DNA from 3 places in the Methylobacterium indicum genome. Region 2 is predicted to be linked to each of the others. Evidence: predicted binding sites of a transcription regulator. Region 2 holds the regulator's gene; each other region holds the start of a gene.
The links. Region 2 encodes PhoB, which activates phosphate uptake and scavenging genes when phosphate is short. Its sites were predicted from a motif close to TGTCATNNANCTGTCAT; they were not measured.
Positions count from the first base shown of each region.

Region 1: a site for PhoB is predicted at 5,048-5,064, ahead of miv_RS03610 (Orn/Lys/Arg family decarboxylase). Genes of this name have one in related genera too.
Region 3: a site for PhoB is predicted at 7,143-7,159, ahead of ugpB (sn-glycerol-3-phosphate ABC transporter substrate-binding protein UgpB). Genes of this name have one in related genera too.

Region 1 is NZ_AP024145.1:782,009-791,781, reverse strand. It holds gene miv_RS03635 (SMP-30/gluconolactonase/LRE family protein) at 1-119, shown strand, start outside; gene speB (agmatinase) at 144-1,223, opposite strand; gene miv_RS03625 (MFS transporter) at 1,572-2,870, shown strand; gene miv_RS03620 (helix-turn-helix domain-containing protein) at 2,992-4,023, shown strand; gene miv_RS03615 (Ros/MucR family transcriptional regulator) at 4,110-4,628, opposite strand; gene miv_RS03610 (Orn/Lys/Arg family decarboxylase) at 5,115-7,460, shown strand; gene miv_RS03605 (GNAT family N-acetyltransferase) at 7,460-8,065, shown strand; gene miv_RS03600 (acetyl-CoA carboxylase carboxyltransferase subunit alpha) at 8,601-9,554, opposite strand.
Region 2 is NZ_AP024145.1:217,824-227,596, forward strand. It holds gene miv_RS01090 (dihydrolipoamide acetyltransferase family protein) at 1-1,322, shown strand, start outside; gene lpdA (dihydrolipoyl dehydrogenase) at 1,326-2,714, shown strand; gene miv_RS01100 (hypothetical protein) at 2,858-3,130, opposite strand; gene miv_RS01105 (hypothetical protein) at 3,667-4,707, shown strand; gene phoB (phosphate regulon transcriptional regulator PhoB) at 4,793-5,494, opposite strand; gene phoU (phosphate signaling complex protein PhoU) at 5,563-6,300, opposite strand; gene pstB (phosphate ABC transporter ATP-binding protein PstB) at 6,381-7,193, opposite strand; gene pstA (phosphate ABC transporter permease PstA) at 7,312-8,229, opposite strand; gene pstC (phosphate ABC transporter permease subunit PstC) at 8,257-9,231, opposite strand; gene pstS (phosphate ABC transporter substrate-binding protein PstS) at 9,411-9,773, opposite strand, start outside.
Region 3 is NZ_AP024145.1:4,151,595-4,161,367, forward strand. It holds gene miv_RS19335 (inositol monophosphatase family protein) at 1-704, shown strand, start outside; gene miv_RS19340 (adenine phosphoribosyltransferase) at 773-1,318, shown strand; gene purQ (phosphoribosylformylglycinamidine synthase subunit PurQ) at 1,539-2,225, opposite strand; gene purS (phosphoribosylformylglycinamidine synthase subunit PurS) at 2,222-2,464, opposite strand; gene miv_RS19355 (helix-turn-helix transcriptional regulator) at 2,676-3,413, shown strand; gene miv_RS19360 (acyl-homoserine-lactone synthase) at 3,510-4,166, shown strand; gene miv_RS19365 (hypothetical protein) at 4,178-4,411, shown strand; gene miv_RS19370 (SPFH domain-containing protein) at 4,408-4,719, shown strand; gene ugpA (sn-glycerol-3-phosphate ABC transporter permease UgpA) at 4,890-5,774, opposite strand; gene ugpB (sn-glycerol-3-phosphate ABC transporter substrate-binding protein UgpB) at 5,779-7,098, opposite strand; gene miv_RS19385 (thiamine pyrophosphate-binding protein) at 7,372-9,048, opposite strand; gene miv_RS19390 (CCDC90 family protein) at 9,176-9,553, opposite strand; gene miv_RS19395 (CaiB/BaiF CoA transferase family protein) at 9,646-9,773, opposite strand, start outside.

The DNA.
Region 1 (9,773 bases), 560 kb from region 2:
TGCCGGAGCGCTGCGCCAACCTCTGCTTCGGCGGTCGCCACCGCAACCGGCTGTTCATGGCGGCGAGCCAGTCGCTCTACGCGGTGTACGTCGATACGCAGGGCGTGGCCGGGGGGTGAAGCCCCGGCCCGCGGAGGGGGCGGCTAACCGCCCTTGCGCCCCGCCGCGACGAGGCAGAGCAGCTCGAACAGCACCTGCGCGGCGCATTGCGCGGTGTTGCTGGTCGGGTCGTATTGCGGCGCCACCTCGACCACGTCGCCGCCGACGATGGTCAGGCCGGCGAGCCCGCGCAGCAGCTCCAGCACCTCGCGCGGCATCAGACCACCCATCTCGGGCGTTCCGGTGCCGGGTGCGAAGCCGGGATCGAGGCTGTCGACGTCGAAGGAGAGGTAGGTGGGGCCGTCGCCCGCGACCGCGCGGGCCCGGGCGATCACCGCGGGAATCCCGAGCTGCGGCACCTCCTCGGCGTGGATCACCGTCATGCCCGAGACGTAGGAGAATTCCCACAGGTACTCGGCGCCGCCGCGGATGCCGATCTGGATCGTGCGGGCCGGATCGAGCACGCCGTCGAGCACCGCCTGCCGGAACGGGCCGCCATGGTGGAACTTCGAGCCCTCGTAGACGCCGCCGGTGTCGCAATGGGCGTCGATGTGGATCATGCCGACCGGGCGCGACGCGCCGACCGCCCGCAAGGTGGCGCGGCTGATCGAGTGGTCGCCGCCGACCGCGAGCGGGATCACGCCGGCCTTCACCACGGTCGAGAAGAAGTCCTCGATGTCCTGGTGGCAACTCTCGAGGGAGAAGCGGCTGCGGAACGGCACGTCGCCGATATCGGCGGCCTTCAGCTCGGCGGCCGGCGTCATCCGCAGGACGTGCTCGTAGGGGCCGACGCGCTCCACCGCCCGCACCGCCCGCGGCCCGTGGCGGGCGCCGGCCCGGTTGGTGACGCCGAGATCCATCGGCACGCCGATCAGCGCCACGTCGAGGCCGCCGAAATCGGGGAGGGTCGCGGCGTCGGGGCGGTACGGCAGGTCGAGGAAGGTCGCGACGTCCGCGAACGGCCACTTGCGCCGGTCGCTCTCGCTGAATTGCTGACGCGCCGCCTTGGCGAAATCCGGGTCGTCGATGTCGCCGCCGGTCGCGTCGAGGTAGCGGGCGCGCAGGGCCGCGAGCTTGGCGGCAAACTCGGCCTGATCCTCGGCCTGATTCTTGGCCTGATCCATGGAAGACATCCGGGACGAAGGGCCCGCCGGTCGTCGCCGGCCGGGCGCAGCACTCGGGAGGTCGGCTCCGCGAGGGGGAGCCCCGGCGCGCCCGGCGTGCCCTCGGCCCGCGCCGCCCGGGCGCGACTGAAGCGCAGGCCGGCCGCGCTGGCAAGCCCGCGGCCGAAAAGCCGGGCTCCCCCGACGGGCTATCGAGCGGCGACGTTTTCTGCGACGAGACCCCTCGTCCTGCCGTCGCGCGATCCCGCCTCGATCGCGGCACGTTCCACGAGCCGAGAGAGCCACCCCGCATGGGCGAGATCCGCGCCGCAGCCGGTTCCGGCCTTGCACCCGGCGACGCCTGATCCGGTGCGCGCGTCCCGCCCCGGGGGCTTCTCCCTCGCGCCGGCCTGGCCGGGGGTGTGGCTGCTCGCCGCCGCCCATCTCCTGGCCTTCGCGGACCGGTTCATCGCCGCCCTTGTCGCCCCGGCGATCAAGGCCGACCTGGCCTTGAGCGATTTCGAGCTCGGCCTCGCCCAGGGGACCGCCTTCGTGGCGACCTACGCCGTCGCCTCCCTGGCGGTCGGCCCCCTGGTCGACCGGGTTCACCGCCCGCGCCTGATCGCGGGCGGGATCCTGGTCTGGGGCCTGGCCTCCCTGGCCTGCGGGCTGGCGACCGGCCTCGGCGAGTTCGTCCTCGGCCGGGCGGTGCTCGGCCTCGGCCAGGCGGTGCTCACCCCGGCCGCCCTGGCTCTCATCGCGGCACGTCAGCCGCCGGACCGGATCGGTCACGGCGTCTCCCTCTACACCGCCGGCGCCACCCTGGGGCGCGGGACGGCCTTGATGCTCGGCGGCGGGCTCCTCGCCCTGCTGCCGGCCGCGGTCCCCCTCGGCCTCGGCGCCCCGGTCGCGGCCTGGCGGGTGCTGTTCGCCCTGAGCGTGCTGCCGAACCTCGTCCTGGCGGCCCTGATGCTGCGTCTGCCCGATCCGGATCGGGGCGGGAGGCGGCCGGCGCGGCGGACCGCCCTCGCCCCCTGGCTCGCCCGGCATGCCGGGCGCTACGCCGCCATCGCGATCGCCGGGACCGCCGTCACCCTGGTGGTGCAGACCACCAACGCCTGGGCGGTGACGCTGCTCGTGCGGCGCTTCGGCCTGCCTCTGTCCTCGGCCGGGATGCTGTTCGGGGTGATCGTCGCCGTCGCCGCGCCCCTCGGCCAGTTCACCGGCGGACGCCTCCTCGACCGCACCGCACGGCGGGGCCTGCCCGGCGGACGGCTGATCCTCGGCTCGCTCCTCGGCACCCTGCCGCTCGCCGCGACGCTGGGACTGACCGACCGCTTCGCGCTCGCGCTTGCGGCCCTCGCCGCCCTGATCTTCGGCCTGGGCATCGGCTCGGTCGCCACGCTGGCGGGCCTGCAGATCATGACGCCGCGGGCGCTGCGCGGCCGCGTCACCGCGCCGTTCATGGCCTGCATCACGCTCGCGGGGTTCGGCCTCGGCCCGCCGCTGGTCGGGCTTCTGGCCGACCGGGTCTTCGGCGAGGCCGCGCTCGGCCACGCCCTGCTGGCCGCCAGCCTGCCGGCCTACGGGGCGGGACTCGTTGCCCTTCTGCTCGGTGCGCGCTACCTCGGGAGATCAGCGGCCCCAGCGGCAGGGATGTGCCGCTGAGCAACCGGCCTCGGCATGCCGAAGCGTCGTGTCGCCCATCGCCCCGGTGGATCGCAGGTCTCCGTCGCGGAACCGGCGTCTGCCCGAGGGGAAACCAGCCGAGGAGCCGCCCGCGCGCACGATGGACACGATCACCCTCGGCCCGGACCTCGCCGCCGACGACGACGCGTTCGAGGCGTATCGCGACCTCTACAGCAGCGGCACCGACGTCGATCGCCTGCCCGGGCCGTTGCGGACCGAGGTCGTCGCCCACCGGCTGCCGCGGATGCTGATCTTCGACCGGCAGCTCGCCGGGGTGTCGCATGCCCGCGGGCCGCGCCGGGTCGCCCGCGACGGCTTCGACCACGTCACGCTTCACCTCGTCCTCGCCGGCCGCATGATGCTGGAGGTGCCGGACGCGGTCCGCGCGGTCGAGGCCGGAAGCCTCGCGCTGTTCGACCTCACCCGCCCGCAGCGCACCTGGACCACGGGCGCGCGCATCGTCACCGCGGCGATCGCCCGCGACCGCCTCGACCCGGCCGTCCTCGACGGGCTCGACCTGCACGGGCTGGTGCTGGGCCCGCGCGAGGCGGGCCTGTCGATCGATTTCCTGCGCTCGCTCGCCGCGCACGCCGCGGGGCTGACGCCGAACCTCGCCGGCGTCGCGACCGAGTCGCTCTGCCTCCTGCTGGGTGCGACGCTCGCCTCCCTGCGCGACCGGGCCGCGCCGGTCCCGCCTCCCGTCGCCGCCGGACGGGCGCGGGCACGCGCCACGGCCTTCATCGATCGGCATCTGGGCGACCGGGATCTGTCCGTCGCGACGATCGCGGCCGGGATCGGCGTGTCGCGCAGCGTGCTCTACCGCCTGTTCGAGCCGGCCGGCGGCGTCGCCCGGTTCGTGCAGCAGCGGCGCGTGGCGCAGCTGCGCCGGTCCCTGTCGCAGCCCGACGAGCACCGCACCATCGACGAACTCGCGACGGCGGCGGGCTTCACCTCGCCGAGCCATGCCGGCCGCCTGTTCCGCGACGCGGTCGGCGTGCCGCCCGGCGAGTATCGCCGCAGCGCGCGCGGCACCGCGGAGCCGGACAGGGCCGAACGGAGACGGCTCACCCGCCCCGATCCGGCCGGCGTACCGCCGCTCGGCTTCGTGACCTGGCACGGCGAGCTGATGTGACGCGACGCGCGAAGGGCGACCTGCCCCCGCAGGTCGCCCTTCACTGCCGCGTCACGTGCGCGTCGCTCGTCGGCGTCGGTCGGCCCTCAGGCGCGGGCGCGCTTGGACGGCTTGCCGGCGGCCTTGGCGTCCGCCTTGGCGTCGGCGACGGGGGCCTTCACGACCGCATCCGAGGTGGCGCGCTTGGCGGCCGCCGCGACGGTGCGGCCCCGGCCGAGACCGATGCTCTTCGCCAGCTCCGAGCGCTGGGCGGCGTAGTTGGCGGCGACCATCGGGTAGTCGTGCGGCAGGCCCCACTTGCGGCGGTACTCCTCGGGGGTGAGGCCCCGGGTGGAGAGGTGGCGCTTGAGCGACTTGTACTGCTTCCCGTCCTCGAGGCTGATCAGGTAATCCGGGGTCACCGTCTTCTTGATCGGCATCAGCGGGGTCGGCTTCTCGGCCTCCTTGGCGACCGGCTGGCCGAGGGAGACGAAGGCGTTGTGCACGGTGCCGATCAGGCCGGCGAGGTCGGCGGCCGGAACCGAGTTGTTGGCGACGTAGGCGGACACGACGTCGGCGGCGAGCGCCACGTAATCGACGTCCTGGACCAGATCTTCTTGCGACACGGATATTTGTCCTAAATCAACGCACCCGACGAGCGGGCCTGGAGCCGATATCGGGCACACGCGTGCAGTTTCAACCCACCGTCGTACGGTCAGCACCGAATTACCCACAGATGCTTTTTGTAATCGGGCCGCCTTCACGTCGCGCAACGGCTTCATGCCGGCCCGGAGATTCACCCAAGCCTTGCGCATCGCGCGGGCTACTCGGCCGCAAACTCGGTCGGCGGTACCCAGAGTGGATTAGTCAGCGCCTGACCGGCCCCGACGAAGGTCCACCCCGATTAGGCCGCATGGCGGATTGGCGTGCGGGGCGGGGGATGCCCGCGAGAGATGCCCGCGAGAGATGCCCGGATGTCCGGCGCGTCGCCGCCTTCCCCATGCCGGCATCGCCCGGGGGAGTGGATTCGCCGCAGGGCCGGGACCGTCATCGGAACGTCATGAGAGGGGCCGACACGCAGGTCCGACTGCCCAGGACAGGAGCCCCGCCCGATGGACTTCCACCGCCGCTTCACCGTGCTGATGTGCACGCCGGCCTTCGACCCGGACGACCTCGAGGGCGCGCGCGTCAACCAGATCGTGGCGGCGGTCGAGCATCGCGGCTTCGAGGTGGTGCGGGCGCGGCGGGTCGAGGATGCGGCGATCGCGGTGCAGACCGATGCGGCGGTCGGCTGCCTGGTGGTGGATTGGGGCAAGCGCGGCCTCGACGGCAAGGCAGCGGCGCTCATCGACATGATGCGCAAGCGCGGCCTCGAGATGCCGATCGTCATCATGGTCCGGCGCAAGCGGCTCGAGGACATCCCCGTCGAGCTCCTCGACTTCATCGACGGCTACATCTTCCTGGCGGAAGAGACCCCAGAATTCATCGCCCGCGGCCTCGTCAGCCGGGTGACGCAATATGCCGAGACCCTGAAGACCCCGTTCTTCGGCGCGCTTGTCGATTACGCCGAGAAGGGCAACCAGCTCTGGACCTGCCCGGGGCATAACGGCGGCATCTTCTACAACCGCTCGCCGATCGGCCGCATCTTCGTCGAGCACTTGGGCGAGGCGATCTTTCGCGACGACCTCGACAACTCGGTCCTCGATCTCGGCGATCTCCTGACCCACGAGGGCCCGGCGCTCAAGGCGCAGAAGGAGGCGGCGCAGATCTTCGGGGCCGAAAAGACCTATTTCGTGCTCAACGGCACCTCGGCCTCGAACAAGATCGTGCTGTCCTCGCTGGTGGCCGAGGACGACCTGGTGCTGTTCGACCGCAACAACCACAAGGCGGCGCATCACGGCGCGCTCTTTCTCGGCGGCGGCATCCCGATCTTCCTCGAGACCGACCGCAACGCCTACGGGCTGATCGGCCCGATCTTCCACGAGGCGCTGGACGAAGAAAAAATCCGCCGGAAGATCCGCGACAATCCGCTCGTCAAGGACAAGGAGGCGTGGCGCAAGGAGCGCCCGTTCCGCGTCGCGGTGATCGAGCAATGCACCTATGACGGCACGATCTACGACGCCCGCGAGATCGTAGCCAGGATCGGACACCTCTGCGACTACATCCTGTTCGACGAGGCCTGGGCCGGCTTCATGAAGTTCCATCCGCTGTTCCAGGGCCGCTACGCCATGGGGCTGACGGGGCTGGACGAGACCTCGCCCGGCATCATCGCCACGCAATCGACCCACAAGCAGCTTGCGAGCTTCTCCCAGGCCTCGCAGATCCACACCAAGGACGGCCACATCCGCGGCCAGACGAGGCGGGTGGAGCACCGGCGCCTCAACGAGAGCTTCCTCGTTCACGCCTCGACCTCGCCGTTCTACCCGCTCTTCGCCTCCCTCGACGTCGGCGCCCAGATGATGAAGGGGCGCTCCGGCATGATCCTGTGGGACGACACGATCCGGCTCGGCATCGAGTGGCGCAAGAAGGTGCGGGCGATCCGCAAGGAATTCGAGGAGAACGAGCGCGACCCCAAGCGCCGCTGGTTCTTCGATCCCTTCGTGCCCGACATGGCGACGGGGGCCGGCGGCGCCGAGGTGCCGTGGGAGAGCCTGCCGACCGACGAGCTCGCTTCCGACGCGCGCCACTGGGAGCTGAAGCCGGGGGCCGGCTGGCACGGCTTCACCCATGTCGCGCCGGGCTACGCCATCACCGACCCGAACAAGCTGACCGTGCTCACCCCGGGCTTCGACCGGCGGACGGGAGAATACACCGAGCACGGCGTGCCGGCGCCGATCGTCGCCCAGTACCTGCGCGAGAACCGCATCGTCCCGGAGAAGAACGACCTCAACTCGCTGCTCTTCCTGCTGACGCCCGGCGTCGAATCCTCGAAGGCCGGCACGCTGATCTCCGGCCTCGTCGCCTTCAAGCGCCTGCACGACGACAACGTACTGCTCGAAGAGGCGATGCCGGAATTCGTCCGGCGCCGGCCGCAGCGCTATGGCGGCGTGCGCCTGCGCGACCTCTGCGCCGATTACCACGCCTTCCATCGCCAGTCGGACACCTCGGGGCTCCAGCGCAAGCAGTTCATGCCCGAGCACCTGCCCGAGATGGTGATGCCGCCCAAGGCCGCGGCCCAGATGCTGACCCGCAACAACGTCGACTTCGTGCCGATCGCCGAGGCCGAGGGACGCATCGCCACGACCCTGATGCTGGTCTACCCGCCGGGCATCGGCACGGTGCTGCCGGGCGAGCGGCTGGACGAGCGGGCCAAGCCCATGCTCGACTACTTCAAGATGTTCGAGGCCGCCGCCAACCTGTTCCCGGGCTTCGAGGCCGAGATCCAGGGCGTCTACCGCCAGGTCGAGCCGGACGGGCGCATCCGCTTCTACACCTACGTGCTGCGCGAGGGGCGCTGATGGACTCGGCGCCGACCCAGCCCGGGATCGTGATCCGCCCGTCGACCGACGTCGACGTGGCGGCGATGATCGACATCTACGAGCACCATATCCGTCACGGCGTCGGCGATACCGGCGACTTCGAGGAGGACCGGCTCCGGCCGGACGACCTCAAGCGCCGACGCAAGAACATGCGGAGCAAGCGCCTGCCCCACCTCGTGGCCGAGCGCCACGGGATGGTGGCGGGCTACGCCTACGCGGTGCCGTTCCGCAAGCGGCCGGCCTACCGCTACACGCTCAAGCACTCGATCTACGTCCATGCCGGGCATCTCCATGCCGGCATCGGCCGGCGCCTGCTGCCGGCCCTGATCGAGGCCTGCGCGGCGGGCGGCTACCGCCAGATGATCGGCTATATCGACGCCGAGAACGAGGCGTCGTTGCGCCTGCATGAGGCCTGCGGTTTCACGCGTGTCGGCCACCTGCCGGCCGTGGCCTACCGCCACGGCCGCTGGGCCGACAGCGTGATGGTGCAATGCGCGCTCGGCACGGGGTCGTCGGACCAGCCCTCGACCTGGCGCCAGGAGGCGGCGGCGCGGGACGCGCAGGCGGCCGTGGCGACGACGTGAAGAGGGAGTGATCGGCTCCCTCGCCGGCTGTTCCACCCCCCACGTCATGGATGCCGTCGTGCCGTCGCGGTGCAGCGACGGGACGGCGGCGGGCCACCGAGGGGTTCGCACAAGCATGCCCTTGTGAAGACCAGGCTCCCAACATCCCGACGCGCTGTGACGCGCGACGACACGGCGGAATGTCCTGGTCCCAGGGTCCCTCATCCTGCTCTGGCCTTCCGCCCTGGCCTTGGCCGTGCTTGCGGCTCCTCGTTCACCGAGGGCGGCGTCCCGCCGCTCCTCGAGCGGCGGCGGAACGCAGCCGACCGGCCCGGCCCGACGGTGGCGGGGATCTTCTCGAGCGCCGGCAGCAGCTTGTCGCGCGAGAGGCGGTACGGACGCTCTCCTCGGTTGGGTGTTCGACGTCCTCAACCTGGCACATTCGATGCCGTCGGAGGCCGTCCACCCCAACATTCCGGGGCCGCGCAGCGGAGCCCGGGATGACCCGAAGGATGGGAGATCTGTCGCGCGAACCGAACGAGCGGCGCGATCCGCCCTACAGGCTCCGCCCGATCTCCAGGAACTTCTGCGCCCGCTTGTCCCGCAGGGTATCGGCGTCGAGGGCGGCAAGCGGCTCCAGGGCGCTCGCGATCGCCTCGCCGGTCGCCCGGATCGCGGCCTGGCCGTCGCGGTGGGCGCCGCCGGTGGGCTCGGGCACGATGGCGTCGATGACGCCGAGCCGCAGGAGGTCCTGGGCAGTGATCTTCATCGCGGTCGCGGCGTCCTGGGCCCGGCCGGCGTCGCGCCACAGGATCGAGGCGGCGCCCTCCGGCGAGATCACGCTGTAGATCGAGTGCTCGAGCATCAGCACGGTGTTGGCGGTGGCGAGCGCGATGGCGCCGCCCGAGCCGCCCTCCCCGATCACCACCGTGACGTTCGGGGTCGGCAGGCCGAGGCAGGCCTCCGTCGAGCGGGCGATGGCCTCGGCCTGGCCGCGCTCCTCCGCCTCGATGCCGGGATAGGCGCCGGCGGTGTCGACGAAGGTGAGGACCGGCAGGCCGAAGCGGCCGGCGAGCCCCATCAGGCGCACCGCCTTGCGGTAGCCCTCGGGCTTGGCCATGCCGAAATTGTGCCGGATGCGGGCCTCGGTGTTGGCGCCCTTCTCCTGGCCGATGACGCAGACCGGCCGGCCGCGGAAGCGGCCGAAGCCGCCGACCACCGCCTCGTCCTCGCCGAACACCCGGTCGCCGGCAAGCGGCTGGAATTCCTCGATCAGGCCGGCGCAGTAATCGACGAAGTGCGGGCGCTGCGGATGGCGGGCGACCTGCGTCTTCTGCCAGGGCGTGAGGCCGGCATAGAGCTCGGCGAGGGCGGCGGCGGCCTTGGCCTCGAGCCGGGTCACGTCCTCGCTGATCGCCACCGCGCCGTCGCGGTCGCCCAGCGCCCGCAATTCCTCGAGCTTCGCCTCGAGCTCGGCGACGGGCTTTTCGAAGTCGAGGTAGGAGCGCATCGGGACCTGTGTTGTGTCGGGCCGCATCGCGGTGGCTTCGGCGCGAAGCGCGGGGTCGATGGCACGGCGGCCGGCCCCGTCCTCGCGTCCGGGCCAGGGCGGCGCGGAGGGTTGGCGGAGGGGCCCGCGCATGTCAACCCGGGACATCCCGCCCGGGACGCCACCCGGGCCCCGGCGCGAAAAGCTCGGCCGCCGCCCGCGGTGAGGCTTGTCTTGCGG
Region 2 (9,773 bases):
CCTGGCACGTCAAGGTCGGCGACGTGGTCCGCGAGGACCAGCCCCTCGCCGACGTGATGACCGACAAGGCCACCGTCGAGATCCCCTCGCCGGTGAGCGGCACGGTCGCGGCGTTGGGCGCCGAGGCCGGCCAGATGCTGGCGGTCGGCGCCGAACTGGTGCGGCTGGAGATCGAGGGTGGGGACGCCGCGCCTGCGGCGGCTCCGGAGGCCGGCGTCGCGGTGACGCCCGAGGTCGCGAAGGCGCAGGACGCCGCGGCCGGTCAACCCACGGCCGCCCTGGTCCCGGCCGCGGACGGCCTGGAACCGGCCCAGCCGGCACCCGCCCCGCAATCCGCCGCGGTACCGAAGCCGTCCGAACCGCAAAGGCCGGTGCCCGCAAAGCCCCCCGCCCCGCGCCCCGCCGCGGCGACGGCCCCCTCCTCCGGCCCGCCGCGACCGGCGGGCGAGAGGCCGGTCGCCTCGCCGGCCGTGCGTCGGCGGGCGCTGGAGGCCGGCATCGACCTGCGCCAGGTCCGCGGCACGGGCCCGGCCGGCCGCATCGGGCACGACGACCTCGACGCCTATCTCGACGCGCCGCCCGAGGAGGCCGCGCCGGCCCCCGCCGGCCGCGCTCCGCGCACGGGCGTCGAGGCGATCAAGGTCATCGGGCTGCGCCGGCGCATCGCCCAGCGCATGGCCGACGCCAAGCGCCGCGTCGCTCACTTCTCCTACGTCGAGGAAGTGGACGTGACGGCGGTCGAGGAGCTGCGCGCCGCCCTCAACCAGCGCCACGGCGCGAGCCGGCCGAAGCTCACCCTGATCCCGTTCCTGGTCCAGGCCCTGGTGCGCGCCCTGCCGGACTTCCCGCAGATGAACGCCCATTACGACGACGAGGCGGAGGTGATTCACCGCCATGCCGGCATCCATGTCGGCATCGCGACCCAGACCCCGTCCGGCCTGATGGTGCCGGTGCTCCGCCATGCCGAGACCCGCGACGTCTGGAACTCGGCGGCCGAGGTCCGCCGCCTGGCGGACGCCGCCCGCAACGGCCTGGCGGCCCGCGACGAGCTCTCGGGTTCGACCATCACCATCACGTCGCTGGGCGCGCTCGGCGGCATCGTGACGACGCCGGTGATCAACCGGCCGGAGGTCGCGATCATCGGCGTCAACAAGCAGGTGATGCGCCCGGTCTGGCGCGATAACGCCTTCGTGCCGCGGCTGACGATGAACCTCTCGGCGTCCTTCGACCACCGGGTGGTGGACGGCTACGACGCCGCCCTGTTCGTGCAGGCCCTCAAAGGCCTGATCGAGACGCCCGCGACCCTGTTCATGGAGGCCTGATCCTTGAGCGAGATCACCACCAAGCTCCTGGTGCTCGGCGGCGGCCCGGGCGGCTACGTCGCGGCGATCCGCGCCGGCCAGCACGGCATCGACACCGTGCTGGTCGAGGAGAACCGCTTAGGGGGCACCTGCCTCAATGTCGGCTGCATCCCGTCGAAGGCGATGATCCACGCGGCCGAGGCCTATCACGCAGCTTTGCTGCAATCCGAGGACGCCTCGCCCTTCGGCCTCTCGGCCGGTCCCCCGCGCCTCGATTTTTCCCGCACGGTGGCCTGGAAGGACGGCATCGTCGGGCGGCTCAACACCGGGGTGGCGTCACTGCTGAAGCGCGGCGGGGTCAAGATCCTGCGCGGGCGCGGGACCATGGTCGACGGCAAGACCTGCCTCGTCGAAACCGATACCGGGCCCGAGCGGGTGCGAGCCGAGCACGTCATCCTGGCCACCGGCTCGGTCCCGGCGGCGCTCCCCCACCTGCCCTTCGGCGGGCGGGTGATCTCCTCGACCGAGGCTTTGTCCTTATCCAAGGTCCCCGCCACCATGGCGGTGGTCGGCGCCGGCTATATCGGGCTCGAACTCGGTACCGCCTTCGCCAAGCTTGGCGCCAAGGTCACGGTGGTCGAGATGGCCGAGCGGATCCTGCCGGCCTACGATGCCGAGCTGACCCGGCCGGTGGCGCGGCGCCTCGCGGCGCTCGGCATCGACGTGTTGCTCGGCGCCCAGGCGACCGGGCTGTCGGGCGACGCCCTCGCCGTCGAGGTCGGTGGGGACTCCAGAAAAATTCCGGCCGAGGTGATCCTCGTCGCGGTCGGCCGCAAGGCCCGGACGCAGGATCTCGGGCTCGAGCGGCTCGACCTCGACATGAGCGGCCCGTTCATCCGCATCGACGAGCGCTGCGCCACCTCGATGCGCAACGTCTGGGCGGTGGGCGACGTCACCGGCGAGCCGATGCTGGCCCACCGCGCCATGGCGCAGGGCGAGATGGTGGCCGACCTCGTGGCGGGGCGCCGCCGCGCCTTCCACAAGGTGGCGATTCCCGCGGTCTGCTTCACCGACCCGGAGGTGGTCTCGGCGGGTCTCTCCCCCGAGGAGGCGCGCGCCGCCGGCCACGAGATCCGCACCGGCCTCTTCCCCTTCGCCGCCAACGGCCGCGCCATGACGCTCGGCGCCGAGGACGGCTTCGTGCGGGTGACGGCGCGGGCCGACAACCACCTCATCCTCGGCATCCAGGCGGTGGGGGCCGGCGTCTCGGAACTGGCGGCGGGGTTCGGCCTGGCGCTGGAAATGGGCGCGCGGCTGGAGGACGTGGCCGGCACGATCCACGCCCACCCGACCCTCGGCGAGGCCTTTCACGAGGCGAACTTGCGGGCGCTCGGCGAGGCGCTGCACATCTGAAAGGCGGTCCCGCCGGACGGAGACGTCCGGCGGGACCCCGCGACGCCCATCGCGAGGGCGCGGGCGTCAGACAGGCTCCGTCGGTTCGCGAGCCGGGTGACCGGCTTCCTGAACGATCGCGGCTTGCCGTCCTCGACGGATCGTCAGCGGCGGTTCGGCTTCACGTCGGCACGCTTCATGGCGATGTCGTCCGTGCACCGAAGAAAAGCATTGTAAGTCTTACTCGATACTCTGCGCTTGATCCAGCTGTTTCGGCCGTTGTGACGCGTCTGGATCCCGACCGATTCCGCACATGTCTCACGCTCGGCACTCGACTGCGCCGATGCCGGCCGCACGGCAAGACCGAGCATCGAAGCGACGATCTCTCCGGCCAGCAGGAAAGCCGAGATCATCACGATGTTTCTGATCTTTTCCATGGAAATCATTCCCTCCCGACACTAAAATCCTAACGTCATGTCTGCCGATCAACAACTATAAATGCGTGACATGCAGAGCGCTGGCGCCACTGACCCAAGGATGGGGTCGTCCGAGGGACGGCGCAGGTCGACCACACCGACGCCTTCGCGCCGGGGCGGCGCGAGCGGGGATGTCGAGATCGGCGTCAGGCTTGGGCCCGGCGCTCGGGGCGGGGGCGCGGATCCGTCGCCACGATGCATCCACCTCTGGGCGAAGCCTGATACGGGGCGAACGTCCGGGCGCCCGAAGAAGCGGTGCTAGATCTGAGACCGTCCCCCGGTGCTACCGACCGTGCGGAGATCCCCCATGCGCGGACCGATCGCATCGGGGGTGAACGGCACAGCGCCAGTCCGGGCCCGATGCACCGGACGCCCCGCTTAATCCCGCACGGCCCAAAGGTCTGACAGGCGTTGCATTTTTATGGCAGCCATGTCGGCCGGCATCGTCTCTAACCGGACGCATCGGAGCACTGCACATCTGGGGCCCTCGCGCGACCATGACGGGAATCATCGAGCCGATCCGATGCCTGTCGGCCGCGGCGGGCGTCCTGATGCTCGTCCTCTCCACTCCGGCGCCCGCGCGGGCTGCGCCGAGCGGCAAGTTCGGAACGGAGGGCAAGCCCGGGACGGAAGACCGATCCGGATCGGACCGGGACGGCGCGCGCGAGGCCGGCAAGGACGAGGGCCGGCAGGCAGGGACGTCCGGCAAGACGGGCGACGGCAAGGACGTCGATACCGAGCACCTGTTCGGCTTCACGGAGGGCGCCGATGCCGGCGAGAAGGGCGAGCAGGAAGCGGTGGTCGACACCGTCTCGCGCATCGGCAAGCGCCGGGACGGCCCCGGCCGGGCGGCCTACCGGGTGCTCGACACGCGGCTCGCCTATCAGTTCAACCCCATCGACAGGCTGAGCCTCGAACTCAGCGCGTTCGGCACGTTGCGGCGGCAGCGCAACGTCGCGGATCTGGACGACAAGTCCTACGGCACTTTCGACGGTGCCTCCCTGGAGGTGAAGTACCAGTTCCTGAAGGGCTCGGCGGAGCAGCCGCTCGGTCTCGCCCTGGAGGTGCGCCCGCGCTTCACCCGCGTCCTGCCGGTCGAAGGGCGCGGCGCCGACATCGTCGACGTCGAGAGCCTGCTCCAGCTGGACGTCCAGGTGGTGCCCGACACGCTCTGGTACGGCAGCAACATCAGCATCGAGCCCGCGGCAGGGCGCGAGCGGGGCGGCCGCGGCTATCGCTCCTCGACCTTCCTGTGGTCGAACGCCCTCGTGGGGCGTGTGGGGAAAAATACCTATCTCGGTCCGGAGGTCCGCTACCTGCGCGGCTACGAGGGGACCTTCCTGAACCGGCTGGAGAGCGAGGCGCTCACGGTCGGTCCCGCCCTGCACCACCGGTTCACCGAGAAGGTCTGGCTCACCGTGGCCTATGCGGGCCAGGTCTGGGGCCGCGATACCGATCCGGCCCTCGCCGGCCGCGCCCTCGGGCTGAACCAGTTCGAGCGGCACAACCTGCGGGTCAAGTTCGGCATGGAGTTCTGAGACGACGGCGTTCATCGTCATCGGCCCGATCCCGGGCCGGGACCGCCGCCATGCCTCGCCCGGGAGCCGCACCCGGAGACCGGTCTCACGGCTCGGGCGCGAACATCTCGTCGAAGGAGTAGCCGGAGCCGCGCACGGTGCGGATCGGATCGGCGTCGCGGCCGCGGTTGATCGCCTTGCGCAGGCGGCCGATATGCACGTCGACGGTGCGCTCGTCGATGTAGACGTCGTGGCCCCAGACGCCGTCGAGGAGTTGCTCGCGGGAGAAGACCCGGCCCGGGCTCTGCATCAGGAATTCGAGCAGCTTGAACTCGGTCGGGCCGAGATGCAGCTCGCGGCCGTCGCGGCGCACGCGGTGGCTGACCCGGTCGAGCTCGATGTCGCCGGCGATCAGGAGATCGGCGACGTGGGCGGGCTTCGACCGCCGCAGGAGCGCGCGCACCCGGGCCAGGAGTTCCGGCACCGAGAACGGCTTGACGATGTAGTCGTCGGCGCCGGTGGCGAGGCCCCGCACCCGGTCGCCCTCCTCGCCACGGGCCGTCAGCATGATCACCGGCAGCCGTTCGGTCTCGCGGCGCGCGCGGATGCGCCGGCACAGTTCGATGCCCGACAGCCCGGGCATCATCCAGTCGAGGAGGACGAGGTCGGGGATCTGCTCGCGCAGGCGGATATCCGCCTCGTCGCCACGGGCGACGGCGTCGACCTCGAAGCCCTCGGCCTCGAGGTTGTAGCGAAGGAGGAGGGTCAGGGCCTCCTCGTCCTCGACGATCAGGATGCGGGTACTCATCGGGGGCACTTCAGGGACGCCGCCGCCCGAGACGGCCACCCGGCATCGCGGCCGGGCGGGCCGACCGGTCAGGCTTTGGTCGGGGACTGGGGCGAGGATTGAGGATCGACGGTGGCGAAGCTCGACCCGTCGTTCTTCGGCCGGTCGGTGGTCAGGGTCTCGCCGGTGGCGAGATAGTGGATGGTCTCGGCGATGTTGGTGGTGTGGTCGCCGATGCGCTCGACGTTCTTGGCGCAGAACAGGAGGTGCGTGCAGAACGTGATGTTGCGCGGATCCTCCATCATGTAGGTCAGGAGCTCGCGGAACAGCGAAGTGTAGAGCGCGTCGATGCCGCCGTCCCGGGCCCAGACGTCGAGGGCCGCCACGGTGTCCTGGGTGGCGTAGGCGTCGAGCACGTCCTTGAGCTGGCCCTGGACCAGCTCGTTCATGTGCTCCACCCCGACGACGATCTTCTGGAGCTGGACCTGGTCGGCGATCGCGACGACGCGCTTGGCGACGTTCTTGGCCAGATCCCCGATGCGCTCGAGGTCGCCCGAGACGCGGATCGCCGAGATCGTCTCGCGCAGGTCGATCGCCATCGGCTGGCGCTTGGCGATCAGGAGGATCGCCTTCTCCTCGATCTCGCGCTGCAGCCCGTCGAGGCGCTGGTCGGCGGTGATCACCGCCTGGGCGAGGGCGGTATCGCGGCGCAGGAGCGCCAGGCCCGAATCGGCCACCATCTTCTCGGCGATGCCGCCCATCTCGGCGATGCTGCGCCGCAGGTTCTGCAATTCCTGGTCGTAGGACGTGACGATGTGGTTCGACATGAGGTGAGACCCCCCGGAATGAGGCGGAGCGTAAGGGCGCGGGCCGGCCCGGCGGAAGGCGGGCCGGCCCCGGGAGCGGCTCAGCCGAACCGGCCGGTGATGTAGTCCTGGGTCTGGCGCTTCGACGGGTTCATGAACAGCCGGTTGGTCGGCCCGAACTCGATCAGCTCGCCGAGATACATGAAGGCGGTGAACTGCGAGATGCGCGCCGCCTGCTGCATGTTGTGGGTGACGATGGCGATGGTGAACTCGCCCCGCAGCTGCTCGATCAATTCCTCGATGCGGCCGGTCGAGATCGGGTCGAGGGCCGAGGTCGGCTCGTCGAACAGGATCACCTCCGGGCGCTGCGCCACCGTGCGGGCGATGCAGAGGCGCTGCTGCTGGCCGCCCGACAGGCCCATGCCGGACTGCTTGAGCTTGTCCTTCACCTCGTCCCACAGGGCGCCCTTGCGCAGGGCTTCCTCGACGCGGACGTCGAGGTCGGCCTTGCCGAGGCGCTCGTAGAGCCGGATGCCGAACGCGATGTTGTCGTAGATCGACATCGGGAACGGGGTCGGCTTCTGAAAGACCATGCCGACCCGGGCGCGCAGCTCGTTGAGGTCGATCGAGGGATCCAGGATGTTGCGGCCGTCGAGCAGGATCTGCCCTTCCGCGCGCTGCTCGGGATACAGGCTGTAGATCCGGTTGAAGGTGCGCAGCAACGTCGACTTGCCGCAGCCCGACGGCCCGATCAGCGCCGTGACCTGGCGGTCGAGGAAGTTGAGGTTGATGTTCTTCAACCCCTTGAAGTCGCCGTAGTAGAAGTTGAGGTCCTTGACGGCGAGGCGGACCGGGGCGGACTCGTCGGCCGTGCTCTGGCCCACGACCGGCGCGGCGGTGGCGGTGGCGCTCATCGGTGTGTCTCCGGGCAGGAGCATTTTTCGACGAAAATCGTCGAAAGAAATGCGGCAAATTCAGATGAGGAGAGCAGCACCCGGTCGCCGAGCGATCGGGTGCTGCCGGAGATGCGGATCAGCGCCCCTTCGGGCCGCTCAGGACGAGGCGGGCCACGATCGACAGGCCCAGGATGGTGATGGTGATGAGGAGCGCGCCGGCCCAGGCCAGCTGGCGCCAGTTCTCGTAGGGCGAGAGCGCGAACTGGTAGATCATGACGGGCAGGTTCGCGACGCCGCCCATCAGGTTCGGGCTGAACCAGGAATTGTTGTTGAGCGCGGTGAAGAGCAGCGGCGCGGTCTCGCCGGCGATGCGGGCGAGCGCCAGCAGCACGCCGGTGACGATGCCCGATTGCGCGGCCCGCCAGGTGACGGAGCGGATCACGATCGAGAGCGGCGCGCCGAGCGCCGCGCCGGCCTCGCGCAGGGTGCCGGGCACGAGCCGCAGCATGTCCTCGGTGGTGCGCACGATCACCGGGGTGGCGATGATGGCGAGCGCCACCGCGCCGGCCCAGCCCGAATACCCGCCCATCGGCCGCACCATCAGGGTGTAGACGAACAGGCCGATCAGGATCGAGGGCGCCGAGAGCAGGATGTCGTTGAGGAAGCGGATCACGTTGGCGAGGTGCGAGGCCCGGCCGTACTCGGCGAGGTAGGTCCCGGCGAGCACGCCGATCGGGGTCGCCACCACGATACCGAGGGCGGTCATCACCAGGCTGCCGAGGATCGCGTTGGCGATGCCGCCGCCCTCGGTGCCGGGGCCCGGGGTGACGTTGGTGAACAGGGCCGGCGAGAAGCCCTGCACGCCCTGGACGATCAGCATCAGGAGGATCGAGCCGAGCACGATCGCGCCGAGCGCGGTCGCGACGGTGCAGCCGACGACCAGGACCTTGTCGGCGGTGCGGCGGCCGGCACGGACCCGGCCCCATTCGGGCGAGGCCGGGCGGGGCGGAGCGGCGGGGGTGGCCCCTGAGACCGCGGCGGGGGAGGCGCTCATCGGGAAACGTCCGTTCCGGGTGCGGGATCAGGCCACCTTCGCGCGGCGCACGAGCAGCCGGGCGATGATGAGCACGATGAAGGTGACGACGAACAGGATGCAGCCGAGCGCCATCAGCGAGCTGAGCTGGAGGCCGTCGGCCTCGTTGAACTCGTTGGCGATGCGCGACGCGATGGTCGAGCCCGGATCGAAGATCGAGGGCGAGAGGCGGTTGGCGTTGCCGATCACGAAGGTGACCGCCATCGTCTCGCCGAGCGCGCGGCCGAGGCCCAGCATGACCGCCCCGATGATCGAGACCGAGGCCTGCGGGATCAGGACGTGGCGCACGACCTCCCAGGTGGTGCAGCCGATGCCGTAGGCGCTCTCGCGCAGCACCGTCGGGATCTGGTCGAGCATGTCGCGGGTGATCGAGGCGACGAAGGGCACGATCATGATCGCCAGGATGATGCCGGCGGTGAGGATGCCGACGCCGGAGGGCACCTGGGCGTAGAACAGGGTGCCGACGATCGGCAGGCCCTCGACGAGGTTCGAGACCGGGATCTGCACGAAGCGCGCGAAGAGCGGCGCGAAGATGAACAGGCCCCACATGCCGTAGATGATGCTCGGCACGGCGGCGAGCAGCTCGATGGTCATCGAGACCGGGCGGCGGGCCCAGCCGGGGCAGAGCTGCGTCAGGTAGATCGCGATGCCGAGCGAGATCGGCACGCCGATGACGAGGGCGAGCAGCGCCGAGACCAGGGTGCCGATGATGGCGACGAGGGCGCCGTACTCCTCGCGGCCGACGTTCCAGGCGCTCGAGACCAAGAAGCCGGGGCCGAAGGCCTGGAAGGCCGGCCAGCCGCCATAGGCGATCGAGCCCAGGATGCCGGCGAGGACCAGGAGCACCAGCAGCGCCGACGCGAAGGCGGCGGTGCGGAAGATGCGATCGCCCACCGGGCTGGGGGCGCGGCGGGCGACTTCGCGCCTTGCCGCCATTGCGACGTTCTCAGACAACGCGACCATCCGGGTTTCCCTTGGAGTGAGCGGCCTCTAGCGCGCTCGGCGGATCGAGGCGAGTCGGACGCGACCCGCCTCGAGGCCCGGCGGGCGGCGAGATCTCGGCTTCGCGCCGGCGCCCCGCGCCGGCGAACGGGAGGGCGGGGCCCGTCCTCCCGGAAGTCCGTCACGCCGCGTGCGGCGGCTTACTGGGCGAGGACGGGCTTGCCGTCCTTGCCGACGACCGTCTTCCACTCGTCCTCGACCTGGCCGACGACCTTGTCGGGCAGCGGCACGTAGTCGAGGTCGGAGGCGAGCTTGTCGCCGTTCTTGTAGGCCCAGCGGAAGAACTTCAGCACCTCGGCGGTGCGGGCCGCGTCGGCCGAAGCCTTGTGGACCAGGATGAAGGTCGCGGCGGTGATCGGCCAGGCCTTGGCGCCGGGCTGGTTGGTCAGCGAAATGCCGAAGCCCGGGGCGGCCTTCCAGTCGGCGTTGGCGGCGGCGGCCTGGAACGCCTCGTCGCCCGGCATCGGGTACTGGCCGTCCTTGTTCTGGATCAGCGCGACCGG
Region 3 (9,773 bases), 2.6 Mb from region 2:
TGCAGGTCTCGCGAAAAGGGCCGGGCGACTTCGTCACCGCCGCCGACCGCAAGGCCGAGGCCACCCTGCGCGAGGCCCTGATGAAGGCGCGGCCGGGCTACGGCCTCGTGATGGAGGAGAGCGGGGTCATCGAGGGCCAGGACAAGACCCATACCTGGCACGTCGACCCCCTCGACGGCACCACCAACTTCCTGCACGGCGTGCCGCATTTCTGCATCTCGGTCGGCCTCGAGCGCGAGGGCACGATCGTCGCGGCGGTGATCTACGAGCCGATCAAGGACGAGCTCTACCTCGCCGAGCGCGGCAAGGGCGCCTTCCTCAACAACAAGCGCCTGCGGGTCGCCGGCCGGCAGGACCTCGCCGACAGCCTGGCGCTCTACGGCTCGCCCTATCTCGGCCGCGGCAGCCATCCGCGCCTGCTCAAAGAGCTCGCCGCCGTGATGGCGGTGACCGGCGGCGTGCGCCAGACCGGCTCGGCCGCCCTCGACCTCGCCGCGGTCGCCTGCGGCCGGGCCGACCTCTACTGGGAGCGCGACATCAAGACCTGGGACATGGCCGCGGGCCTGCTCCTGGTGCGCGAGGCCGGCGGGTTCGCCAGCAGCGCCGACGGTGGTGCCGACCCGATGACCGCCGGCTCGGTCGCCTGCGGCAACGAGGTGCTGCAGCGCGAGCTCGTCTCCATCCTGCGCAAGGTCGGCGGCTGACCCCGCCGCCCGGGCCGGCTCCGACCGGCCCCGGCCTTCGCCGACATCTCGAAAAAAGGCCTGACGCCATGGACCCGCGCACCACGTCCGCCCTCAAGGACGCGATCCGCTCGATCCCGGACTATCCGAAGCCCGGCATCATGTTTCGCGACATCACCACCCTGCTCGGCGATGCCCGCGCCTTCCGGCGCGCGGTGGACGAGCTGGTGCACCCTTACGCGGGCGGCCGGATCGACCAGGTCGCCGGTATCGAGGCGCGGGGCTTCATCCTCGGCGGCGCCATCGCCCACCAGCTCTCCTCGGGCTTCGTACCGATCCGCAAGAAGGGCAAGCTGCCCCACACCACCGTGTCGATCGCCTACGCGCTCGAATACGGCACCGACGAGATGGAGATCCATTCCGACGCGGTGAAGCCCGGCGACCGGGTGATCCTGGTCGACGACCTGATCGCCACCGGCGGCACCGCCACGGCGGCGGTGGAATTGCTGCGCCGGATCGGCGCCGAGGTGGTGGCGGCCTGCTTCGTCATCGACCTGCCGGAACTCGGCGGCGCCGACCGCCTTCGCGCCCTCGACCTGCCGGTGCGGACCCTGATCGAGTTCGACGGACACTGAACGAAAAATAAAGGCGGGCCGTTCGGGCCCGCCTCGTTGCTTTACTCATCCCACTCTCCACACCTCATCCTGAGGTGTTAGTCGATCGACGATCGACTGACCTCGAAGGAGAGCTCCAGAGACCACAGCGAGTCCTGGAGCCCTCCTTCGAGGCTCCCTGCGGTCGCACCTCAGGATGAGGGCGTGGGCGGGATGAGGCAGACGCTCCCCGACGGATCCCTCAGGCCGCCTTGGCCAGGCTCTCGAACAGGCCGCGCCCGTCGGTGCCGCCGACGAGCCCTTCGACGAAGTTCTCCGGGTGCGGCATCATCCCCAGCACGTTGCGGTCTTCCGAATAGATCCCCGCGATGGAGTTGAGCGAGCCGTTGCGGTTCGCTTCCACCGTGATCTGGCCGGCGGCGTCGCAGTAGCGGAACGCCACCCGGCCCTCGCCCTCGATCCGCGCCAGGGTCTCGGCATCGGCGAAGTAGTTGCCCTCGCCGTGGGCGACACAGACGTCGATCACCTCGTGCTGGGCGTAGGCCTTGGTGAAGGCGGTGTCGGCGCGTTCCACCCGCAGGGTCTGGCGGTGGCAGATGAAGCGGCGGCCGACATTGCGCATCAGCACGCCCGGCAGCAGGCCGGACTCGCACAGGATCTGGAAGCCGTTGCAGATGCCGAGCACAAGCCCGCCGCGGGCGGCGTGAGCCCGCACCGCGTCCATGGCGTGGGCGCGTCCCGCGATGGCGCCGCAGCGCAGGTAGTCGCCATAGGAGAAGCCGCCGGGCAGGACCGCGAGGTCGGTGCCGGCGGGCAGCTCGGTCTCGGTGTGCCAGACGGTGGCCACCTCGGCGCCGGCGAGGCGCAGGGCCCGGGCGACGTCCCGCTCGCGGTTCGAGCCCGGGAAGACGACGATGGCGGCCTTCATCGGGCGATCTCGACGCGGTAGTTCTCGACCACGGTATTGGCGAGCAGCCGGTCGCAGGCGGCCTTCACGGTCGCCTCGGCGGCGGCCTCGTCGGCGGCGTCGACCTCGACCTCGAAGAACTTGCCCTGGCGCACGCCGGCGATGCCCGAGATCCCGAGCGAGCGCAGCGCCCCCTCGATCGCCTTGCCCTGGGGGTCGAGGACGCCGGTCTTCAGGGTGACGGTGACGCGCGCTTTCATCGGCCAGACCTTCGGCAGCGGGGAGGGCTTTTGTCAGGCTCCCGATAGTGCGGAACGTGCGCCGAGGCAACGCCGGGGCGGCGTCCGCGGCGGTCGCGCCGACACGGATTGATCTTTGCTGGTAGGATTCTAATACTCCCCGGGATACCGGATACCGCGGCACGGGCGGGCGTCCGCCGCACCGGGGCGGTGCACCGGTCGGGGGTGGAACATGTCGGACGCCGACGACGCGTTCATTCGTCAGTCATTCGACCTGATCGACGGCCTCGACGGCCTGTCGGACCCCCTGGACGTGCAGAAAACGATCTTCGACCTCGTCGCCCGCTGCGGCTTCTCCTACTTCGCGATCACCCGGCTGCCGCAGCCGAGCGAGCGGATCGGCCCCAACCTCCTGCTCAGCGTCTGGCCGGATGGCTGGCTCGCGCATTACGACCGTGTCGGACATTACCGTTACGATCCCGTGGTGCGGCACTGCTTCCGCACCACCGAGCCCTTCGCCTGGAACGAGGCGCCCCTCGAGCCCGATACCGCCTCGCAGGCCCGCCGGGTGATGGAGGAGGCGCGCGAGCACGGCATGGGCGCGGGCTATTGCGTGCCGATCCACGACGCCCACGGCTTCCAGGGCGGGATCTCGCTCGCCGGCGAGCGGGTCGAGATGACGCCGCGGGTCCGGCGCGCGGTCCATCTGCTCGGGCTCTACGCCTGGTCGGCCGCCGCCCGCACCACCGCCCGCCGCCGCAAGCCGGGCGGACGGCTCCTGAGCGCCCGCGAGCGCGACGTGCTGTCCTGCGCCGCGCAGGGACGCACCCAGGAGGAGACCGCCGATTTCCTCGGCGTCTCGATCGACACCGTCGCCACCCACCTGCGCAACGCCCGCACCAAGATCGGCACCCGCAACACCACCCACACGGTGATCGAGGCCCTGCGGCTGCGGGAGATCTCACTCTAAAAATCCGCATCTGCGGCGGGCACCCTCCCGGTTTTCCGGGATACCGGGACACGTCCCCCTCTGGCCTTATGGAGCCGGACCGAGGGACGTCAGCGCATGATCCGCCTCCACGCCATCGACCGGACGAGCCGTGGAGCCTACGCGGACGCCCTGGCGCAGCACCATGCGCTCCGCCGCGCCGCCTTCGAGGAGGGGCGCTGCCGGGCACTCCGGAGCGTCGACGCCGCCGGGCGCGACCGCTTCGACACCGAGGCCACCCGCTACCTCCTCGCCATCGACCGCGACGGCCGCGTCGCGGGCGGTACCCGGCTCCTGCCCTCCGACGGTCCGACGCTCCTGAGCGAGGTGTTTCCGCACCTCGCCGACATCCGGGGCTTCGCCCGCGAGCCCGGGACCTGGGAATGCACCCGGCTCTTCGCCTCGGCGCGCTACCGCGAGGAACGGCCGCTGTCGCGGGCCGCCGGCATCGTGTCGGCGGGCATGATCGAGCATTGCCTCGAACAGGGCATCCCGCATCTCAACCTCGTCGTCGAGACCTACTGGATTCCCCAGCTCGCCGAGATCGGCTGGCGCCCGCGGCCCCTCGGCCTGCCGGTCGCCTGCGAGGGCGTCTCGCTCTGCGCGGTCTCGATCGCGATGACCGAGGAGGCCCTGCGGGAGACCCGGGCGGCCTACGGCATCGTGGCCTCGGTCCTCGCCCGCCCCTCGACGCCTCCCGACCGACCGCGGGTCGGCCGCGGCCTGGCCGCGTGAGGAGGCGAGCGATGCCGTACCACGACGACACCCGCTTCCCCGTTTCGCTCCCCCGCAGCCTGCCGCCGCCGGGCCTGGAGCGGCCTCCGGCCGATTGCTTGGCCGAGCACCTGATCGAGGCCTACCGGCATGCCGCGGCCTGCGAGGATCCGGTCGTCCTCGACCTGATCCGGCTCGCCCTCGGCTATGTCGGCCGCACCTATCCGCCTACCGCGCTCCACGCCGCGGAGGAGCATTGGTCATGACCTCCGGCGCCCATCCCGGACCCGCTTCCCGATTGTCCTCTCCCCACGACCAGGCACGCACCATGACCTTCGCGATCCATTCCTCCGCCCGGCATTCCGACCTGTCCCAGGCCGACATCTCCCAGGCCGCCCGAGCCGAGATCCAGGCCCTGCGCCTCGCCGCCGGGATCCTCGACCTCCAGCACACCGCGAGCCCGCAGATCCGCGATCTGCCCTCCGTGCAGGCGATGATCCGCGCCGCGACGGCCGTGTTCGACGAGCTCGGCTTCGGCGAGGAGGGCGAGCCCGAGCGGACGATGTCGTCCTGAGCGTCGCCCGCTCCGTCGATCCGTGCGGGGTCGTCGGGCATACAAAAGGCGCGATGCGCCCCGCCTCCGGTCGGAAGCGGGAGCGCATCGCGCCCTGTCGTTTCAAAGGACCGTTCCAGCCGCCCGGTCCAGGCGCGGGGGTGAGGTACCCTCCGCGGCCCGCGAGGGCTTCAGTACGCCACCCGCTTCTCGACGTAGCGGAACTGGATCGCGGTGAGCCCGATCACGATCGCCATCAGCACCACCGACTGCGCCGCCGAGCCGCCGAGATCGGCGCCGATGCGGCCGTCCTGGTAGACCTTGTAGACGAGGGTCTGGGTCGCCCGGCCGGGACCGCCATGGGTGAGCACGTCGATGACGCCGAACGTCTCGCAGAAGGCGTAGACCACGTTGACGACCATCAGGAAGAACGTGGTCGGCGAGAGAAGCGGAAACACGATGGTCCAGAACCGCCGGGCCGGGCCGGCACCGTCGATCGCCGCCGCCTCGATCACGCTGCCGGGGATCGCCTGAAGGCCGGCGAGGAAGAACAGGAAGTTGTAGGAGACCTGCTTCCAGGCCGCCGCCATCACCACCAGGATCATGGCGTGGTTCCCGTCGAGGAGCGGGTTCCACGGGATGCCGATCTGGTTGAGGCCCCGCGCGATCAGCCCGAGGCCGGGCTGGAACAGGAAGCCGAACAGCACGCCCGCCACCGCCGGCGCCACCGCGTAGGGCCAGATCAGGAGCGTCCGGTAGATCCCCGAACCCCGGATCTCCCGGTCCGCCATCGTGGCGAGCAGCAGGGCGAAGCTTAAGGAAAGCCCCGCCACCGCCGCCGCGAAGACCAGCGTGGTGACGAGGGCCTGGTAATAGGCCGGGTCCGTGAACAGGGCCCGGTAGTTGTCGAACCAGACGAACTCCGTCGAGAGCCCGAACGCGTCCTGCATCTGGAACGACTGCCAGACCGCCTGTACGGCCGGCCAGTAGAAGAACAGGCCGACGATCAGGAGCTGCGGCGCGATCAGCGCCGCCGGCAGCAGCCGACCTCCGAAGGTGATGCGCTCGGGGCTCATGAGGTTACCGTCCGGCCTGCTTCTCGAACTGGCGCAGCATCGCGTTGCCGCGGGTCGCCGCCTCGTCGAGGGCTTGCTTCGCCGTCTTCTTGCCGGCCAGCGTCGCCTCGATCTCCTCGGCCCACATGTCGCGCATCTGCGGCAGGTTGCCGAGGCGAAGGCCCCGGGAATTCTCCGTCGGCGGCTTGTTGGTCAGTTCCTTGATCGGCGTCTCGAGGGCCGGGTTCTTGTCGTAGAAGCCGTCCGCCTTGGATTTTTCGTAGGCGGCCTTGGTGATCGGCATGTAGCCGGTGGTCTGGTGCAGCTTCGCCTGCCGGTCGGTGTCGGACAGGAAGGTAAAGAACTTCGCCACGCCCTTGTACTCGTCGGGCTTCTTGCCGCCCATCACCCACAGCGAGGCGCCGCCGATGATGCTGTTCTGCGGCGCGCCGGGCATGTCGGGATAGTAGGGCATCGGCGCCGAGGCCCAGGCGAACTTCGCCGCGCCCTTGACGTTGCCGTAGGAACCGGACGACCCGAACATGATCGGGCACTCGCCGGCCGTGAAGCGGCCGAAGCCGCTGTCGTAGCGGCCGGAATAGTCGAAGGACTTGTCCTTCTGCGCCTCGGCGAGGTTGGTCAGGTGCTTGACCTGGAGCGGGCCGTTGATCTCGAGCGTGGTGTCGAGGCCGTCCATGCCGTTGGCCTTGGTGGCGACCGGCACGTTGTGCCAGGCCGAGAGCTGCTCGATGTTGAGCCAGGTCACCCAGGTCGTCGAGAAGCCGCAATTCGGGAAGCCGTTCTGCGTCAGCTTCTTGGCCGCCGCGAACAGGTCCGGCCAGGTCTTCGGCGGCGCGTCGAGGCCGATCGACTTCAGGGCGTCGGTATTGACCCACATCACCATCGACGACGAGTTGAACGGGAACGAGAGCATCTCGCCCTTGGTCGTCGAGTAGTAGCCGGTGATCGCCGGCAGGTAGGCGTTCGCGTCGAACGGCTCGCCGGCATCCTTCATCAGCTGGTAGACCGGCTTGATCGCGCCCTTGGCCGACATCATCGTGGCGGTGCCGACCTCGAACACCTGCATGATGTGCGGCGCGGTGCCGGCCCGGAAGGCCGCGATGCCGGCATTCAGCGTCTCGCCGTAATTGCCCTTGTAGGTGGGCACCACCTTGTAGTCGCTCTGGCTCGCGTTGAACTCGTCGGCGAGGCGGTTGACGGCGTCGTTGTTGGCGCCCGTCATCGCGTGCCACCATTGCAGCTCGGTCACGGCGAGCGCCGGGGTCGCGGCGGCGGCCAGCCCGAGGCCGGCGAGTGCGATGCGGATCGTCAGGGTGGGGGCCATCGGGTTGTCGTCTCCTCGTGTGCGGCCCCTCATGCGGGGCCCGCGTGACACTCCGACGACAGGCGCCGGGGGTGACGCGGCCCGCACCGTCTCCAGCGGCGGGCAGCTTGTTAGTAGCTGGCTAAGCACAGCCGTGCCCGCGGGACAAGGGAGGGTCGTGAAGAGTGCGACCCCGTCGGCGCAGTTCTCCGGATCATCCTACTCACGACCTCATCCTGCGGTCGCACCTCAGGATGAGGTTGCAGGTGGGATGAAAGCTTCGAACTCGAAGCTTCAGGCCCGCTTCCGATCCCGCAGCGCCTGGATGGTCGTCGTCGGGGTGATCGCCTCGGGGTCGATCGGGCAATGCAGGATCGCCGGCAGGCCGGAGCCAAGCGCCCGCGCCAGGGCAGCGGGAAAATCCTCGGTGCGCTCGACCCGCTCGCCGTAGCCGCCGAAGGCGGTGGCATAGGCGGCGAAATCGGGGTTCTTCAACGCGGTGCCGGAGACGCGGCCGGGATATTCGCGCTCCTGGTGCATCCGGATCGTGCCGTACATTCCATTATCGACCAGGATGACGATGACCGGCAGCCCGTACTGGACGGCGGTGGCGAATTCCTGCCCGTTCATCAGGAAGTCGCCGTCGCCCGAGACCACCACGACGGTGCGGTCGGGAAGCAGGCGCTTGGCGCCGATGGCGGCGGGCACGCCGTAGCCCATCGAGCCCGAGGTCGGGGCGAGCTGGCCGTCATGGGCGCGGAACGGCCAGAAGCGGTGCACCCAGGTGGCGAAGTTACCCGCCCCGTTGCACAGGATCGCGTCGGCGGGCAGTGCCTCGCGCAAATGCGCCATCACGCCGCCCATCTGGAGATTGCCCGGGGTGGTGATCCGGGTCGGATCGCTCCAGGCCAGGTATTCGGCATGCAGGGCCTCGGTGCCCGCGGCCCAGGGCAGGGCGCGAGGCGGCTGCACGGTCTCGATCGCCGCCGCGAAGGCGGTCGGGCTCGCATTGATGGCGAGCGTCGGGCTGTAGACGCGGCCGAGTTCCTCCGGGTCCGGGTGGACGTGGACGAGGGTCTGGCGGGGCCCGGGGATGTCGAGGAGCGTGTAGCCCTGCGACGGGATCTCCGACAGCCGCCCGCCGACGACGAGCAGGAGATCGGCCTCCTTGATCCGGGCGAGGAGCTTCGGGTTGACGCCCAGCCCGAGATCGCCGGCATAGCAGCGGTGATCGGCCGAGAAATGGCCCTGGCGCCGGAACGAGCAGGCGACGGGGAGCGAGAACAGGTCGGCGAAACGCGAGAAGCGCCGCACGGCCTCCGCCGACCAGCGGCTGCCGCCGAGGATCGCGAAGGGTTTTTCGGCCTGCCCCAGCAGGTTTTGGAGCGCGACCATCTGGGCGAGCGCCGGATGGGTCTCGACCGGCCGGAAGGCGGGAGCATCCGGGACGGTCGCGGTCTCGACCAGCATGTCCTCGGGCAGCGCGATCACCACCGGGCCGGGCCGGCCGGCGGTGGCGACGTGGAAGGCGCGGGCGATCAGCTCGGGCAGGCGGTCGGCGCTGTCGATCTCGGTGACCCACTTGGCGATGGTGCCGAACACCGCCCGGTAATCGAGCTCCTGGAACGCCTCGCGCTCGCGGGCCGCCCGCTCGATCTGGCCGACGAACAGGATCATCGGGGTCGAATCCTGCTTGGCGATGTGCAGGCCGGGCGAGGCGTTGGTGGCGCCGGGGCCGCGGGTGACGAAGCAGATGCCGGGCTTCCCCGTGAGCTTGCCGTGCGCCTCCGCCATCATGGCGGCCCCGCCCTCCTGCCGGCAGACGGTGAGGCGGATCTGCGCGTCGTGCAGCGCGTCGAGCACCGCGAGGTAGCTCTCGCCGGGCACGCAGAAGATGTCGCCGACGCCGTGGCGGGCGAGCTGGTCCACCAGGATCTGCCCGCCGGTGCGGGGGCGGGGGGCGTCGGTCATGGGTGCGTCCTTTGTCGAGCCACGTTCTTGAGTTGCTTCTCTCGGGTATTCGAAAGCGGACAAGGCCGCGCGCGAAACGGACGGAATCGGCTCGCCATGATCATGCATCGTCGGCCGACCTCACACCTCACGGTTTGAGAATCCGTGCCAGCGCGATGACGGCGCCGATGATCGCGAGTGTCTGAAAACCGATCAGTCCGGCGACCCATTTGATGATGTCGCTCTTCGTCGATTCGATGCGCGCTTCCAGGCGTAGCTCGGTTTCCCGCTGGCTCGCCTTGACGGCGTCCATGTCCGATCGCGTGCTGGTCCGCAGCGCCTCGATGCTCGCCTTGACGCCTTCGATGCTCGCCTCGACGTCCTTGAGATCCGCTTTCGTCGGAATATCGCCTTGGATGGCTTCGAGAAGAGCGTCGGACAGACCTTCCGCCTGCTCGGGCGACATCTTCGCCCGGTCGCGCAACGTCCGGGCGAATTTGAGCGTGTCGAACGCGATCGAGGTCATGGTGGGGACGGGCGTCTTCCGGGAGGCTCGTAGCGAGCACCATAGCAGTCAGCGATGGCCTTGGCTCGCGCCGCCTGCATCGACGACGTCCGTCACCCGCCCCAGGCCGGATCCGCCAGCACGCTCTGCGTATGGTCCCCCACCTGCGGCGAGGCGGTCTGGGCGGCCATCGGCACGCCATCGATGACGATCGGCGAGCGCACGCTCGGGATCGTGCCGC